3 regions of the Acidovorax sp. KKS102 genome follow, and region 3 is predicted to be linked to each of the others. Evidence: predicted binding sites of a transcription regulator. Region 3 holds the regulator's gene; each other region holds the start of a gene.
The links. The regulator FNR, encoded in region 3, switches genes on or off when oxygen is low (the NO sensors DNR and NnrR bind a similar motif). The targets are predictions, from matches to a motif close to TTGATNNNNATCAA.
Positions count from the first base shown of each region.

Region 1: a site for FNR is predicted at 2,399-2,412, ahead of C380_RS00400 (hemerythrin domain-containing protein). Genes of this name have one in related genera too.
Region 2: a site for FNR is predicted at 1,708-1,721, ahead of C380_RS18630 (FeoA family protein). Genes of this name have one in related genera too.

Region 1 is NC_018708.1:86,800-91,435, forward strand. It holds gene C380_RS00390 (cation-translocating P-type ATPase) at 1-530, shown strand, start outside; gene C380_RS00395 (methyl-accepting chemotaxis protein) at 649-2,316, shown strand; gene C380_RS00400 (hemerythrin domain-containing protein) at 2,471-3,058, shown strand; gene C380_RS00405 (alkene reductase) at 3,083-4,186, opposite strand; gene C380_RS00410 (YbfB/YjiJ family MFS transporter) at 4,629-4,636, shown strand, end outside.
Region 2 is NC_018708.1:4,053,026-4,057,661, forward strand. It holds gene C380_RS18625 (ferrous iron transporter B) at 1-1,291, opposite strand, end outside; gene C380_RS18630 (FeoA family protein) at 1,288-1,617, opposite strand; gene C380_RS18635 (copper-binding protein) at 1,751-2,182, opposite strand; gene C380_RS18640 (S9 family peptidase) at 2,170-3,222, opposite strand; partial or broken gene C380_RS18645 (IS3 family transposase) at 3,296-4,518, opposite strand; gene C380_RS18655 (PD40 domain-containing protein) at 4,549-4,636, opposite strand, start outside.
Region 3 is NC_018708.1:3,393,718-3,398,353, reverse strand. It holds gene ccoP (cytochrome-c oxidase, cbb3-type subunit III) at 1-108, shown strand, start outside; gene ccoG (cytochrome c oxidase accessory protein CcoG) at 201-1,646, shown strand; gene C380_RS15560 (FixH family protein) at 1,711-1,989, shown strand; gene C380_RS15555 (hypothetical protein) at 2,045-2,341, shown strand; gene fnr (fumarate/nitrate reduction transcriptional regulator Fnr) at 2,442-3,164, opposite strand; gene hemN (oxygen-independent coproporphyrinogen III oxidase) at 3,354-4,636, shown strand, end outside.

The sequences.
Region 1 (4,636 bases), 1.9 Mb from region 3:
CGCTGGCCGCGCTCAAGGCGCGCGGCATTCGCACCGTGATGGTGTCGGGCGACAACCGGGGCGCGGCCGAGGCCATGGCCCGGCGCCTGGGGCTGGACCCGGCCGCAGGCGAGGTGATGGCCGAGGTGCTGCCGGGCGACAAGGCGGCCAAGGTGGCTGCGTTGCAACAGGGCACTGATGGCAAGCACCATCATGTGGCGATGGTGGGCGACGGCGTTAACGATGCCCCCGCGCTGGCGGCGGCCGATGTGGGCATGGCCATGGGCAACGGGACTGATGTGGCCATGCACGCAGCGGGCATTACGCTGATGCGCGGCGACCCGATGCTGGTGGCGGCGGCACTGGATATTTCGCACCGCACGGTGATGAAGATCCGCCAGAACCTGTTCTGGGCGTTTGCATACAACGTGGCGGGCATTCCGCTGGCGGCGCTGGGTTACCTGAACCCGGTGGTGGCGGGCGCGGCCATGGCGCTGAGTTCGGTCAGCGTGATGGCGAATGCTCTTCTACTCAAGCGGTGGCGCATGTGATAAATACGTACAGCACGGTCATCGATGTCTGGCAAACTGCAACGATTTGTTGCGAATCCGTCGCCTCGGGGGAGGTGCGGCGACCGCATTGGCATAGCTATATCAAGGACGACAGATCATGAATCTCTTCTCGCTCATGCGGCAGTTCACCATACGTTTGCGCATGCTGGGTGCCATTGGCGTGGTGCTGGGGCTGCTGGGGCTGCTGGGGGGCGCGGGCATGCTGGGCATGTTCCGCATCCACAACATGAGCCAGGACTTCATGGACCACTCGTTCGCCGAGGTGGGTTACATGGCCGAGCTGCGGGGCGAGATGGGTGCCATCCGCCAGTTCGAGAAGGACATGATCATTGGCTACGAAAAGCCCGAAGCCGTGAAAGCCGCGCAGGCCAAGTGGGTGGAGAGCCAAGACAAGGCCAAGAAGATTGCCAACAAGTTCCTGGAAGGTGAGGAGGACTCTGACAACCCGGTGGTGCGCAACATCGTCAAGCGCCTGGACAGCTACCGCGAGCTGTTTGCGCACGTGGCGCGCCAGCTGGAGGCGGGTGGCTACGACACCGCCACCATTGCCAACCGCATGAGCGGCAAGGCGGTGGCCGAGTTTGCCGAGGCCGACAAGCTGATGGCCGAGCTGGACGCGGTGCTGCGCGCCGAAGTAGCCAAGTCGGTGGCGCAGCAAAGCGAAGTGTCCAACCAGACCAAGTGGCTGTTTGTGCTGGCGGTGCTGATCACCGTGGTGGTGGTGGTGCCCACCACGCTGATGAACATGAACTCCATCTGCAAGCCCCTCGAAGAAGCGCGCAAGATGGCCCAGGCCATTGCGGGCGGCGACCTGTCGCAGCACATTGCCGCCGAGGGCAAGGACGAAGTGGCCGACCTGCAGCGCGCGCTGCGCGACATGCAGCAAGGCCTGAGCGCACTGGTGGCGCAGGTGCGGGATGCCAGCGGCAACATCGCCACGGCCAGCCAGGAGATCGCCACGGGCAATCAGGACCTGTCGCAACGCACCGAGCAGACGGCCAGTAACGCGCAAGAAGCTGTGTCTTCGCTGTCGCAGCTCACGTCCACGGTGCAACAGACGGCGTCGTCGTCGCAGATGGCGAACCAGCTCGCCGCGTCGGCCTCGCAGATGGCCACGCACGGTGGCGGCGTGGTACAGCAGGCCGTGGCCAGCATGCATGAGATTTCGACATCGAGCCGCAAGATCGGCGACATCATCGGCCTGATCGACTCCATCGCCTTCCAGACCAACATCCTGGCGCTGAACGCGGCCGTGGAAGCGGCCCGCGCAGGCGAGCAGGGCCGGGGCTTTGCGGTGGTGGCCAGCGAGGTGCGCAGCCTGGCGCAGCGCAGTGCGGCGGCGGCCAGCGACATCAAGGGCCTGATCCAGAGCAGCGTGACGGCCGTGGACGGCGGCGTGCGCCACGTGGAAGAAGCGGGCACGGCCATGAAGGACATCGTGAGCAGCGTGCAGCGCGTGGGCGACATCATTGGCGAGATCACGGCCGCAGCGTCCGAGCAATCGGCTGGCATTGGCCAGGTGAACAGCTCCGTGGGCGAGATCGACCGCATGACGCAGCAGAACGCGGCGCTGGTGGAAGAATCTGCCGCCGCTGCCGAGTCGCTGCGCGAGCAGGCCGCGCGCCTGTCGCACGTGGTGCAGCAGTTCCGTCTGGCCGAATCGGCCGGTGGCTATGGCCACGGCGGCGCAGTGGCTGCCCCCTATGCAGACCAGGCGCCCCAGGCGCTGGCTGCAGGTCCTGTGCAGGCACGCCTGACGCACTGACCGCGCCAGGCCTTTTGTTTCGACGAGCCCCGCAGGCCTGGTCTGCGGGGCTTTTTTGTGGGCGGTGCTGCCCGGCGGTTTATTGACCTGCGTCATGGGCGCACCGGGGAGCGCGTGGCACCCTTGGGGCCTTGTTGAACCTGGGGAGTGCGCCATGTCGTCGATCAGTCTGCGAACCATTCGCGAGGAGCATGCGTCGCTCGCAGCGGTGCTGCACTCGCTGCGCCTGATGCTGGACCAGGGCCCGGGTGACGAGCCTGCTGCGTTCTTTGACGTGATGCGGGCGATGCTGTTCTACATCGACGAGTTTCCCGAGCGGCAGCACCACCCCAAGGAGTCGCAGTGGCTGTTCCCCAAGGTGGCCGAGCGCTCACCCCAGGCGGCCGAGGCCATCGCCCAGCTGGAGCGAGACCATGCCGGCGGCGAGGCCGCGGTGCGCGAACTGCAGCACCTGCTGCTGGGCTGGGAGCTGATGGGCGATGCGCGCCGCGAGGCGTTTGCGCTGGCGCTGGAGCGCTACATCCGCTTTTACCTGGAGCACATGCGGCTGGAAGAAACCGTGGTGCTGCCCGCCGCGCAGGAGGCCCTGCAGCCGGGCGACTGGACCGCCATCGACGCGGCCTTTGCCAGCAACACCAACCCGCTGGCACCCGGCAAGCCGCGCGATGCGGCGTACGACCGCCTGTTCACCCGCATCGTGATGCGGGCGCCGAGCCCAATCGGGCTCGGTTCACCCTCCTGAGCGGCAGCGCCGCTCGGTGGAGACTCAGGCGCTGAGCGCCGGGTAGTCCGTGTACCCCTCGGCCCCGCCGCCGTACAGCGTGGCGCGGTTCACCTCGTTGAGCGGGGCGTTGGCCTTCAGGCGCGCCACCAGGTCGGGGTTGGCGATGAAGGGGCGGCCAAAGGCCACGATGTCGGCACCGTTGGCCAGGGCGGCATCGGCCAGTTCGCGCGTGTAGGCGTTGTTGACCATCCAGGCACCCTTGCCACCCGCTGCGCGGTAGGCGGCCTTGAGGGCGGCGTAGTCAAACGGGCGGCCTTCCACCTCGCGCGGGCCGCCGGTGGCGCCTTCGATCACGTGGATGTAGGCAAGGCCCAGGGGCGCCAGCTGGCGCACCACATGGTCGAACAGCGGCTGCGGATCGGCGTCCACGATGTCGTTGGCGGGGGTGACGGGCGACAGGCGGATGCCGGTGCGGCCGCCGCCGATTTCCTCGACGATGGCGCGGGTCACTTCCAGCAGCAGGCGCGCGCGGTTGGCGATGCTGCCGCCATAGTCGTCGGTGCGCTGGTTGGCACCGGTCTTGAGGAACTGGTCGATCAGGTAGCCGTTGGCTGCGTGGATTTCCACACCGTCAAAGCCCGACGCAATCGCGTTGCGTGCAGCGTGGCGGTAGTCCTGCACGATGCCGGGGATCTCTTCGGCATCGAGTGCGCGGGGCATGGACGTGGGTGTGAAGGTGGGCACGCCGTCCTTGATGAGCACGGTCTTGGTGTGGGCCTGCACGGCCGAGGGCGCGACGGGGGCGGCGTTGCCCGGCTGCAGGTCGGTGTGCGAGACGCGGCCCACATGCCACAGCTGCACCACGATCTTGCCACCGGCATCGTGCACGGCGCGGGTCACCTTCTTCCAGCCGTCCAGCTGTTCGGTGCCATAGAGGCCCGGCACATCGGCATAGCCCTGGGCTTGCGGGCTGATGGCCGTGGCCTCGGAAATGATGAGACCGGCGCTGGCGCGCTGTGCGTAGTAGGTGGCGACCAGGTCGGTGGGGATGGCTTCGGGCGAGCGGTTGCGCGTGAGCGGCGCCATGGCAATGCGGTTGGCCAGCTGGAGGTCGCCCGCGCGGGTGGGTTCAAACAAAGAGGTCATGGTGAGAAGTCCTGGAGAAAGGCGATGTGCCAAAAAAGCAGCAAAGAGCCTGTTGACGATCTCCCAGGGGTCGCGCAGCGGTCTTTGCGGGATGGGATGCAAGGCGCGGTGCGCAGTGGATAGCCCCGGCTATCCACAAGCGCCGCAACGCCGCAGACCGCCCGCAAAGACCACTGCCCGAAGGGTTGGAGCGAAATCGGGTGATTGGACGCCCCAGCTGCTTGCATGGGCATGAGCCCATGCGGCGCATCCGAAGCATCCACTCATCCCGATTGCGCTCCAACGCGATCCCCTGCGAGATCGCCAACAGGCTCTTGGAGCTTAATGCTGCAGCGCAAAACGTGCAGCACACTGGCGTCAACAAGGGCTCCGGTTTTGTGTTACCCCGTGCTGTCCCGGCGGCGCAAGCGGCGCGGGTGCGGTTGCATGAGAATGGACCGCCATGCCCTC
Region 2 (4,636 bases), 660 kb from region 3:
TGACGATGCCCGCCACATACAGCGCAAACAGCACCACGCCCTGCAGGTTGAACACCCCCGCCACGGTGCGCTCGGGGATGAAGGCCGCAATCAGCAACGCATACACCGGCAGACGCGCCGAGCAGGTCATGAGCGGGGCGATCATGATGGTCACCAGCCGGTCGCGCCAGTGGGTGATGGAGCGTGTGGCCATCACGCCTGGCACGGCGCAGGCAAAACTCGACAGCAGCGGGATGAACGAGCGGCCCGACAGACCCACCGTGCCCATCACGCGGTCCAGCAAGAACGCCGCACGCGGCAGATAGCCCGAATCCTCCAGCGCCAGGATGAACAGGAACAGGAACAGGATTTGCGGCAAAAACACCAGCACCCCGCCCGCGCCCGCCAGCACCCCGTCGGTCAGCAGGCTGCGCAAGGGGCCGTCGGCCATGTGGGCGTTGACCAGGGCTGCCAGCCAGCCCACGCCATCTTCGATCCACGACTTGGGCAGCTCGGCCCAGCTGAACACCGCCTGGAACATCAGGAACAGCGTGGCCGCCAGGATCAACATGCCCCACACCGGGTGCAGTACCACCGCATCGATGCGGTCGTCCGTTCGCAGGCTGACCACCGGCACGCGCACGGCCTGGTCCAGAATGCGCCGCACCTCTTGGTGGGTGCGGATGACGTCGTTTTGCGCCTCCAGATCGCTCGCGTCCAGGCGTGCCGCCGCATCGGGCGCCACCACCGGGCGCTGCAGTTGCTGCAGGTTGGCACTGTCCAGCCACCGCACCAGCTCCTGGGCGCCGTTGCCGCGCACGCCCACGGTGGCCAGCACGGGCATGCCCAGCTCGCGCGACAGCGCCTCGCGGTCGATGGCGATGCCCTGGCGCTCAGCCACGTCCATCATGTTGAGCACCAGCACCATGGGCAGGCCCAGGGCGCGCGCCTCCAGCACCAGGCGCAGGTTCAGGCGCAGGTGGGTGGCATCCGTCACGCACACCAGCACATCAGGCACGGGCTCGCCCGCGCGGCGCCCGCGCACGATGTCGCGGGTGATGGCCTCGTCCACGCTGTGTGCATGCAGGCTGTAGGCGCCCGGCAGGTCCAGCACGCGCACGCGGCGGCCGGCGGCGGTCTGCAGCAGGCCTTCCTTGCGCTCCACCGTCACGCCCGCGTAGTTGGCCACCTTCTGGCGCGCGCCGGTGAGCAGGTTGAACAGCGCGGTCTTGCCGCAGTTGGGGTTGCCCAGCAGCGCTATGCGCAGGGGCGCATCGGCGGGGGTGGGCTGCACAGTGGCCTGGGCGTTCATACCAGCTCCTTGGCAGGCAGGGTGGCGTCATCCAGCGGCTGCACCTGCACCATGGAGGCCTCCTGGCGGCGCAGCGCAAACGTGGCCTGCCCGACGCGCACCGCGATGGGGTCGCCGCCCCAGCCGCCGCGCGCGACCACCTGTACGGTTTCACCGGGCAGAAAGCCGATCTCCAGCAAGCGCAGCAGCATGCTGTGCTCTTGCGCGTCCTGCGCGGGCAACAAGCCCGTGACCCGGCCCAAGGCACGGCGCGGCAATTGATCCAGCCGCGAGGACAGGTTCTGCTGCGTAGGAAGATGCAACCGCGCCGCAGCGCCATCGTCCATGGTTTTCATGGTGACTGGCCTCGATACAAATAATAGTGATTCTCATTCTACCAATATCTGTATCGCAGTGGTCGCCGTCGCAATCTCTCCTTGATGCAGCGCAAGCTGCAGTGGCCCTTGCCCTGCCGGGCAGTCAGTCACATGGCTCCAACCGCTTGCACTCCGCCGTAACGCGGATGGACGTGAGCGTGTTTTCGCCATCGATGTGCCGGGCAGTGAACTGCACCCAGGCTCCCTGCGAAATGCCGTGCAGCAACGCGGGGTTGGCCACCCGGAAGGTCTGTGTGGTGAACGGCAGCTTGGCGCGGGGCAGCAGCTTGAGCCGCACAAGCGTGGCGTTGCCGCTCGCATCCAACTCCACAGACACCAGCCGCGCACGGGTGTAGACCGGAGCCGCAGGGGCGGCACCCTCTACAGCAGCCGAGGCCGCGCCCGCTGGTGCAACGGGCTGGGCGCCTGCCGCACCACACGCGGCGGCCAAGACCAGTGCGGTGGCAACCCCGCAGCCGCGCTGCTCCCAACGGGCAAGCAACCAAGTGACGGCCTGCCCCATCAGAACGCCCACGCGCCCAGCTGGTAGTAGTCAAAACCACTGGTCCGCCCACCCAGGCATTGGGCGAGGAAGTCCTCGGTCTTGCGGTACATGGTGAGGTTGTTGGGCCAGCGCTGGTTGCCGTGGCCGTCCCCTTTGAAGGTGACGTAGTCCACCTCTTTGCCCGCCTTGCGCAGGGCCGCCACCATCCATTCGGACTGCTCCAGCTTCACGCGCGGGTCGTTCACGCCGTGCATGATGAGGATGGGCTTTTGCGCATGCTCCGCCCGGTACAGGGGCGACTTCGCGTCCATGCGCGCACGGTCTTCCGGCACGGCCGGGTTGCCCACATAGCGGTGCCACCAGGGCAGGCCCAGCTCCCAATAGGGCGGAGCAGCTTCCAGCAGGCGTGCGATGTCCGTCACGCCCACCACATCCACGGCGCAGGCAAAGACTTCGGGCGTGAAGGTGGCGCCCACCAGGGCCGAATAGCCGCCGTAGCTGGCGCCATAGATTGCCACGCGCTGCGGGTCGGCCACGCCGCGCTCCACCGCCCAGCGCACGCCGTCCACCAGATCGTCGTGCATGCGGCCCGCGAACTCGCCCCGGGCTTTTTCCATGTGGTTGCGGCCGTAGCCGCTGGAGCCCCGGTAGTTGACCTGCAGCACCGCATAGCCCCGGTTGGCCAGAAATTGCTGCATGGCGCGGTTGGTGAAACCATCACCCCAGCGGTCGCGCCGCCACGGGCCGCCATGCACCAGCAGCACGGTGGGCAGCCGCTGCGGCGCTGCGCCCACGGGCAGCGTGAGGTAGCCGTGGATGGTGAGACCATCGCGCGCGGTGTAGGTGATGGGCGCGGTGGGGGCCAGGTCCTTGGCAATCAGGCTCAGGCGGTTCTCGCCCAGGAAGCGGGGCTCGTGCCCATCGCGCAGCAGGTAGTTGCGCGTGCCCCGGTCGGTGGCCACCGCCACCGTGAGCACCTTGTCGGTCTGGTCCAGGCTGGTCACCAGCACCTCTGCAGGCTTGTCACCGGCCAGCGCAGACAGCCGGGCATCCAGCGCAGGGTCGAACACCTTGCGCGCCGGGTAGCCGGTGACCCGTCCTGAATAGCGTTGACACCCAGGACGGTTAAAAACTCCAGCCGGACTATCCGGCCAATGACGCCCGATGCACTGCATCGGGCGTTTGCATTTTCAGCGACAGATGCGGTCGCTCGCAGTTATAGATGTCGACTGACTGCTCGACCATGCGTCTGGCCTGCCCCAGATCGGCGGGGCGCTGCAGCAAGAACTCACTCTTCAAGATGCCATTGACCCGCTCGGCCAGCGCGTTCTGGTAGCAGTCGTAGCCGTCCGTCATCGAGCAGATCACGCCGTGGCGCTTGTGCAGGGCCTGGTAGTACGTCGCGCAGTACTGGATACCCCTGTCGGAGTGGTGCACCAACTGTCGGCTGCTCTGTCGCCCCGAGAGCGCCATCTTCATGGCCTGCGCCACCTCTTCGGTCTGCAGGCTCTCATGCACGTGCCAGCCGACGATCTTCCTGGAATACGCATCCGTGACCAGGCTCAGATAGACGAACTTGCCGTGTGTGGGCAAGTAGGTGATGTCAGCCACCCAGACCTGCTCGCTGCCGCTGGCGTGGATCTGTTGCGGCCCTACCTTGAGAAGGTTCGGATGGTGCCTGAAGCGGTGGTGACTGTCTGTTGTCTTGTGATACGCCCGCCGGGGTGCCACCAGCAGCCTGGCATTGCGCAGGACGTCGAACATTGCATCGCGGCCCAAGTCGATGCCTCGGCGCTGTAGCGGCTCCTGCAATAAGTGGTGCAGCTTGCGCGTGCCTATGCGTGGTTGGCGCATGCGCTGCTCGCGCACCAACTCCACCACCGTCTGCGCATTCGCCAAGCGATCGGCCTCGCGGCGCCTACCCTGGTAATACGCCTGACGGCTGTGGCCCATATGCTGGCAAGCCCTCTTCACGCTCAACCCTGCGATGAGGTTTTGCGCGAGGACTTGCCCAAAGGCTTTTTTACGATGCGCACCCCATAGTCCTTGCGCAGCACGTCGATGACGGCTTCGAATAGCCTGGCCTTCTCCTGCGCCTGTGCGAGCTGCACCTGCAGCGCCTTGATCTGCTGCTCGGGCGTGCGGTCCTTTGGTCTTGTCTAGCGGCATGATGCAGATGATGCCGCAGGACTCCAGCCCAGGCGACCGTGCTTGCGCAGCCAGACCAGAACCGTCGAGCGACCCTGGATGCCGTAGTGCTGCTGCGCCTGTTTGTACGTGAGCTCGCCTTTTTCCACCTGCTCCACCACCGCCAACTTAAAGGCCAGTGTGTAGTCGCGCTGCGTGCGTTTGACACTTGATTCCATGACACATACCCTTTTTGAAAGGTCCTCGTGTCAACGCCAGGCAGGACGGGTCACGGGCATGAAATAAGCCAATAAGGGCTCGCGGGTGCGGCGGCTGAGTGTCACGTCGTCCAGGTCC
Region 3 (4,636 bases):
AAGGTCAACCAGATGCCTGCACAGGCCGAAAAGTTGACCGAGGCGCAGATCGGCGTACTCTCTGCCTATGTGTGGGGCCTGTCGAACAAGCAGGTGGCTGCACGTTGACCTGGCTGCCGGGCGGTGCGTGAGACGCACTGCCCGGGTTTCCGTTTGAAGGCATCCCTTTTACGCCTTATCTCCGTTCACAAAGCGACACCATGAGCACACCCAGCGAGCCGGCTCGCAAGGTCATCCCGATTACGCCAGTCGCGGCAGATGCGTCTTCTGCGGGCGAGATCATCTCGCTGTACGAAGCGCAAAAGAAGATCTACCCGCGCTCCATCAGCGGCCTATTTGCGCGCTGGCGCTGGGGCATGGTGTTTCTCACACAGCTGGTGTTTTACGGGTTGCCGTGGTTTGAGTGGGGCCAGCGCCAGATGGTGCTGTTTGACCTGGGGGCTCGCAGGTTCTACATCTTTGGCCTGGTGCTGTATCCGCAGGATTTCATCTACCTCACCGGCCTTCTGATCATTTCGGCGTTGTCGCTGTTCCTGTTCACTGCAGTGGCCGGGCGTCTGTGGTGTGGCTTTGCGTGCCCGCAGACGGTGTACACCGAAATGTTCATGTGGATCGAGCACAAGATCGAAGGCGATCGCAGTGCCCGGCTCCGCCTGGACAACGGCCCCTGGACGTTCGAGAAGATCCGCAAGAAGTTTTTCAAGCAAGTGGTGTGGATCGCGGTGGCCCTGTGGACCGGGTTTACTTTTGTGGGGTACTTCGTCCCCATTCGAGAGCTGGGCAGCGAGCTGCTGGCGTTCCAGGGCAGCTGGCAGATTTTCTGGGTGCTGTTCTACGGTTTTGCCACCTATGGCAATGCGGGCTTCATGCGCGAGCAGGTCTGCAAGTACATGTGCCCTTATGCGCGCTTTCAAAGCGCGATGTTTGATAAAGATACGCTGATCGTTACCTACGACCCTGAACGTGGCGAGCAGCGTGGTCCGCGCAAGAAGAACATCGACTACAAAGCCCAGGGGCTGGGCGATTGCATTGACTGCTCGCTGTGTGTGCAGGTCTGTCCCGTGGGCATCGACATCCGCAAGGGCTTGCAGTACGAATGCATCGGCTGTGGCCTGTGTGTGGACGCCTGCAACACCGTGATGGACAAGATGCAGTACCCGCGTGGGCTCATCCGTTATTCGACCCAGAACGGCGTGGCCAAGCACTGGACGCAGTCGCAGATGTTGCGCCGCGTGCTGCGCCCCCGCGTGCTGATCTACAGCGCCGTGCTGGTCACCCTGTGCGTGGCCATGTTGGCCAGCCTGGTGGTGCGCACGCCGCTGAAGGTGGATGTGGTGCGGGACCGCGCTGCGCTCTCGCGCATCGTGGCAGGTGGCAAGCTGGAGAACATTTACCGGCTGCAGATCATGAATGCCACCGAGGGCGAGCAGCGTTATCGCATCAGTGCGCGGGGCCTGGAGGGGCTCGAAGTGGCTTCCGAGGCTGAAGTGGACATTGGCGCGGCAGAGTCTCGCTGGGTGGCCGTGCGGTTGCAGATTCCTTATGGTTCCGCCACGCCCGGATCGCACGCCGTTCAGTTTGATGTGCAGGCCGTAGGAGCAGCGGCCCATGTCACGGAGAAATCCGTGTTCCTTGTACCGCGCTGAGCGGTATTCCGGTGGGGCCCTTCAGGGCCGCACTTTGACCGATATTGTTGAGGAGTAAAGCACCATGTCTTCAAACCCTGCCATTGCAACCCCGGCGGCAACCGTACCCTGGTGGAAGTTTGGCCATGTGTGGCTGGTGATTGCCGGGCCTCTGATCGTGATCGTGGCGGGCTTTGTGACGCTGTGGCTGGCGATTTCGCGGCCCGACCCCGTGGTGGCGGAGGACTACTACCGCCAAGGCATCGAAATCAACAAGACACTGGTGGCGCCGGAAAAGAGTCTGGCGCCGGCCCTCAAGGCCCGCAACCATGCGGCCACCCCTGTGCAAGACCAACCACGCTGAAACCCCAGGGTCGCACACGCTGGCGACCCCGGCAGCACCAGGAGACAGAACCTATATGTGGACGCAACGCCTGATGTGGATTGCATGGCCCGCCTTTTTGATGGCGGGTGTGCTGGAGATGCTGGTTTTTGCCATGGTGGACCCCCAGGACCTGCACTGGTTCGGGCAGCCTCTGGCGCTGTCGAGGCAGGGGGTGTACACCCTCGCATTTTTTGTGTTCTGGGCCATCACCATGGCCACCAGCGCATTGACCACGCTACTGTCCATGTCCCCGTTTGAGGTCAACCGCTGTCCCGTGCCCGACGGGGAGCGCCCTGACGATTGCCGCAAGACATCGTCGTCTTGCTCCTGAGCCTTTTTCGCCGTTCATGCGGGCATGCGCTGCATGCCGTTTTAAAAGGGACCGGCGGACTTTGGTACGGCCCCGACTCTCAGCCGACGAGGGGCCGTAATCAGTGGCAGGTCTGCTGGCTGTTCACAATGCGTCGCAGGGCATCGGTGTCGAGGATGCGCACATGGCGCTGTTTGACTTCCACGATGCCTTCTTCCACAAACTTGGAGAAGGTGCGGCTCACTGTTTCAAGTTTGAGGCCCAGGTAGCTTCCGATCTCTTCGCGCGTCATGCGCAGCACCAGTTCTGATTGCGAGAAACCCCGTGCATGCAGGCGCTGCACCAGGTTGAGCAAGAAGGCCGCCAGGCGCTCCTCGGCACGCATGCTGCCCAGCAGCAGCATCACACCATGTTCGCGCACGATCTCGCGGCTCATGATCTTGTGCACGTGGTGCTGCAGGGCCGTGACTTCGCGGGAGAGTTCTTCTATGCGGTCGAAAGGCATGACGCAGACCTCGGCATCCTCAAGGGCCACCGCGTCACAGGTATGGTGGTCGTTCACGATGCCGTCCAGCCCGATGATCTCGCCCGCCATCTGGAAGCCCGTGACTTGATCGCGCCCGTCTTCGGTGGCTACACAGGTCTTGAAAAAACCGGTGCGGATGGCGTACAGGGACGTGAAGGACTCGCCATTGCGAAACAGCGTGCCGCCGCGCTTGACCTTGCGGCGGACAGCAACGACCTCGTCAATGCGCTGCAGTTGCTCTTCGTTCAAGCCCACGGGCATGCACAGCTCGCGGAGGTTGCAGTTGGAGCAGGCGACTTTGATGGTGAGCGGGTTCATAGACACATGGGCTTGGGTTAGCGGTCAAGCATATCGCGCTTGCCGTACACGAACCTGAATACAGAGCGCGGGCAAGCGGCTGACCTTCATCAAATTGTCGCCGTATCGCTTGCGGGTTCACTTGATGCAGGTCAAGGACATGTCCCGGAGCCTACGGCACAGTCAAGGTGTACGCAAGGAAATTTCCCCATGACTGCTGTTTCGCCAGACCTTCTGCGCCGCTTTGACGTGCCAGGGCCCCGCTATACATCCTATCCAACTGCCGACCGTTTCGTGGAGGCGTTTGGTCAGGAAGACTATGTGCTGGCGCTGCAACAGCGCCGCTCGGGCACGCTGGCCAAGGCCATGCCGCTGTCCCTGTACGTGCACATCCCGTTTTGCGAATCCTTGTGCTACTACTGTGCCTGCAACAAGATCATCACCAAGCACCATGACCGCGCCGAGGTCTACTTGCGCTACCTGAGCCGCGAGATCGACCTGCACACCGCGCACTGTGGCGTAGGACAGGTGGTGAGTCAACTGCACCTGGGCGGTGGCACGCCCACCTTCCTATCCGATGATGGATTGCGGGAGCTGATGGCCATGCTCAAGCGCAGCTTCACGCTGGCGCCTGGGGGGGAATACTCGATCGAGGTGGATCCTCGCACCGTCAATGCAGAGCGTCTTGCACTGTTGGCTGAGCTGGGTTTTAACCGGCTGAGTTTTGGCGTGCAGGACTTTGATGCCGAAGTGCAGAAGGCTGTGCACCGCATCCAGCCTGCCGAGCAGGTGTTTGCGCTGGTCGAATCTGCGCGTTCGTTGGGCTTTGACTCGGTGAATGTGGATCTGATCTACGGCCTGCCGCGCCAGACGCCCGAGTCTTTTGACCGCACGCTGGCCCAGGTGGCGCAACTGCGGCCTGACCGCATCGCGCTGTATGCCTACGCGCACCTGCCAGAGCGTTTCAAGCCACAGCGCCGCATCATCTCTGCGGAGTTGCCCACGGGCGCGAGCAAGCTCTCCATGTTGTCGCGCTCGCTCGATGCCTTCATGGATGCTGGATACGTGTACGTGGGCATGGACCACTTTGCGCTGCCCACCGATGCACTGGCCGTGGCCAAGCGCCAGGGGCGCCTGCACCGCAATTTCCAGGGCTACAGCACGCAGCCGGACTGCGATTTGATCGGCCTGGGCGTATCGGCCATTGGCCGTGTGGGGGCAACCTACAGCCAGAACTCCAAGACGCTGGATGAGTACTACGACTTTCTGGACCAGGGGCGGTTGCCCGTGGTGCGGGGGCTGGCGCTCACGCGCGACGACCTGGTGCGCCGTGCGGCCATCATGGCCCTGATGTGCCAGGGGGAACTGCTGTTCGAGCCGATGGAGCAGGCATGGCTGATCGACTTCCGCCAGTATTTCGCGGCGGAGTTGGCCCAATTGGAAGGCATGCAGGAGCAAGGGCTGGTGCGCGTTGGGCCAGAGGGCATTGAAGT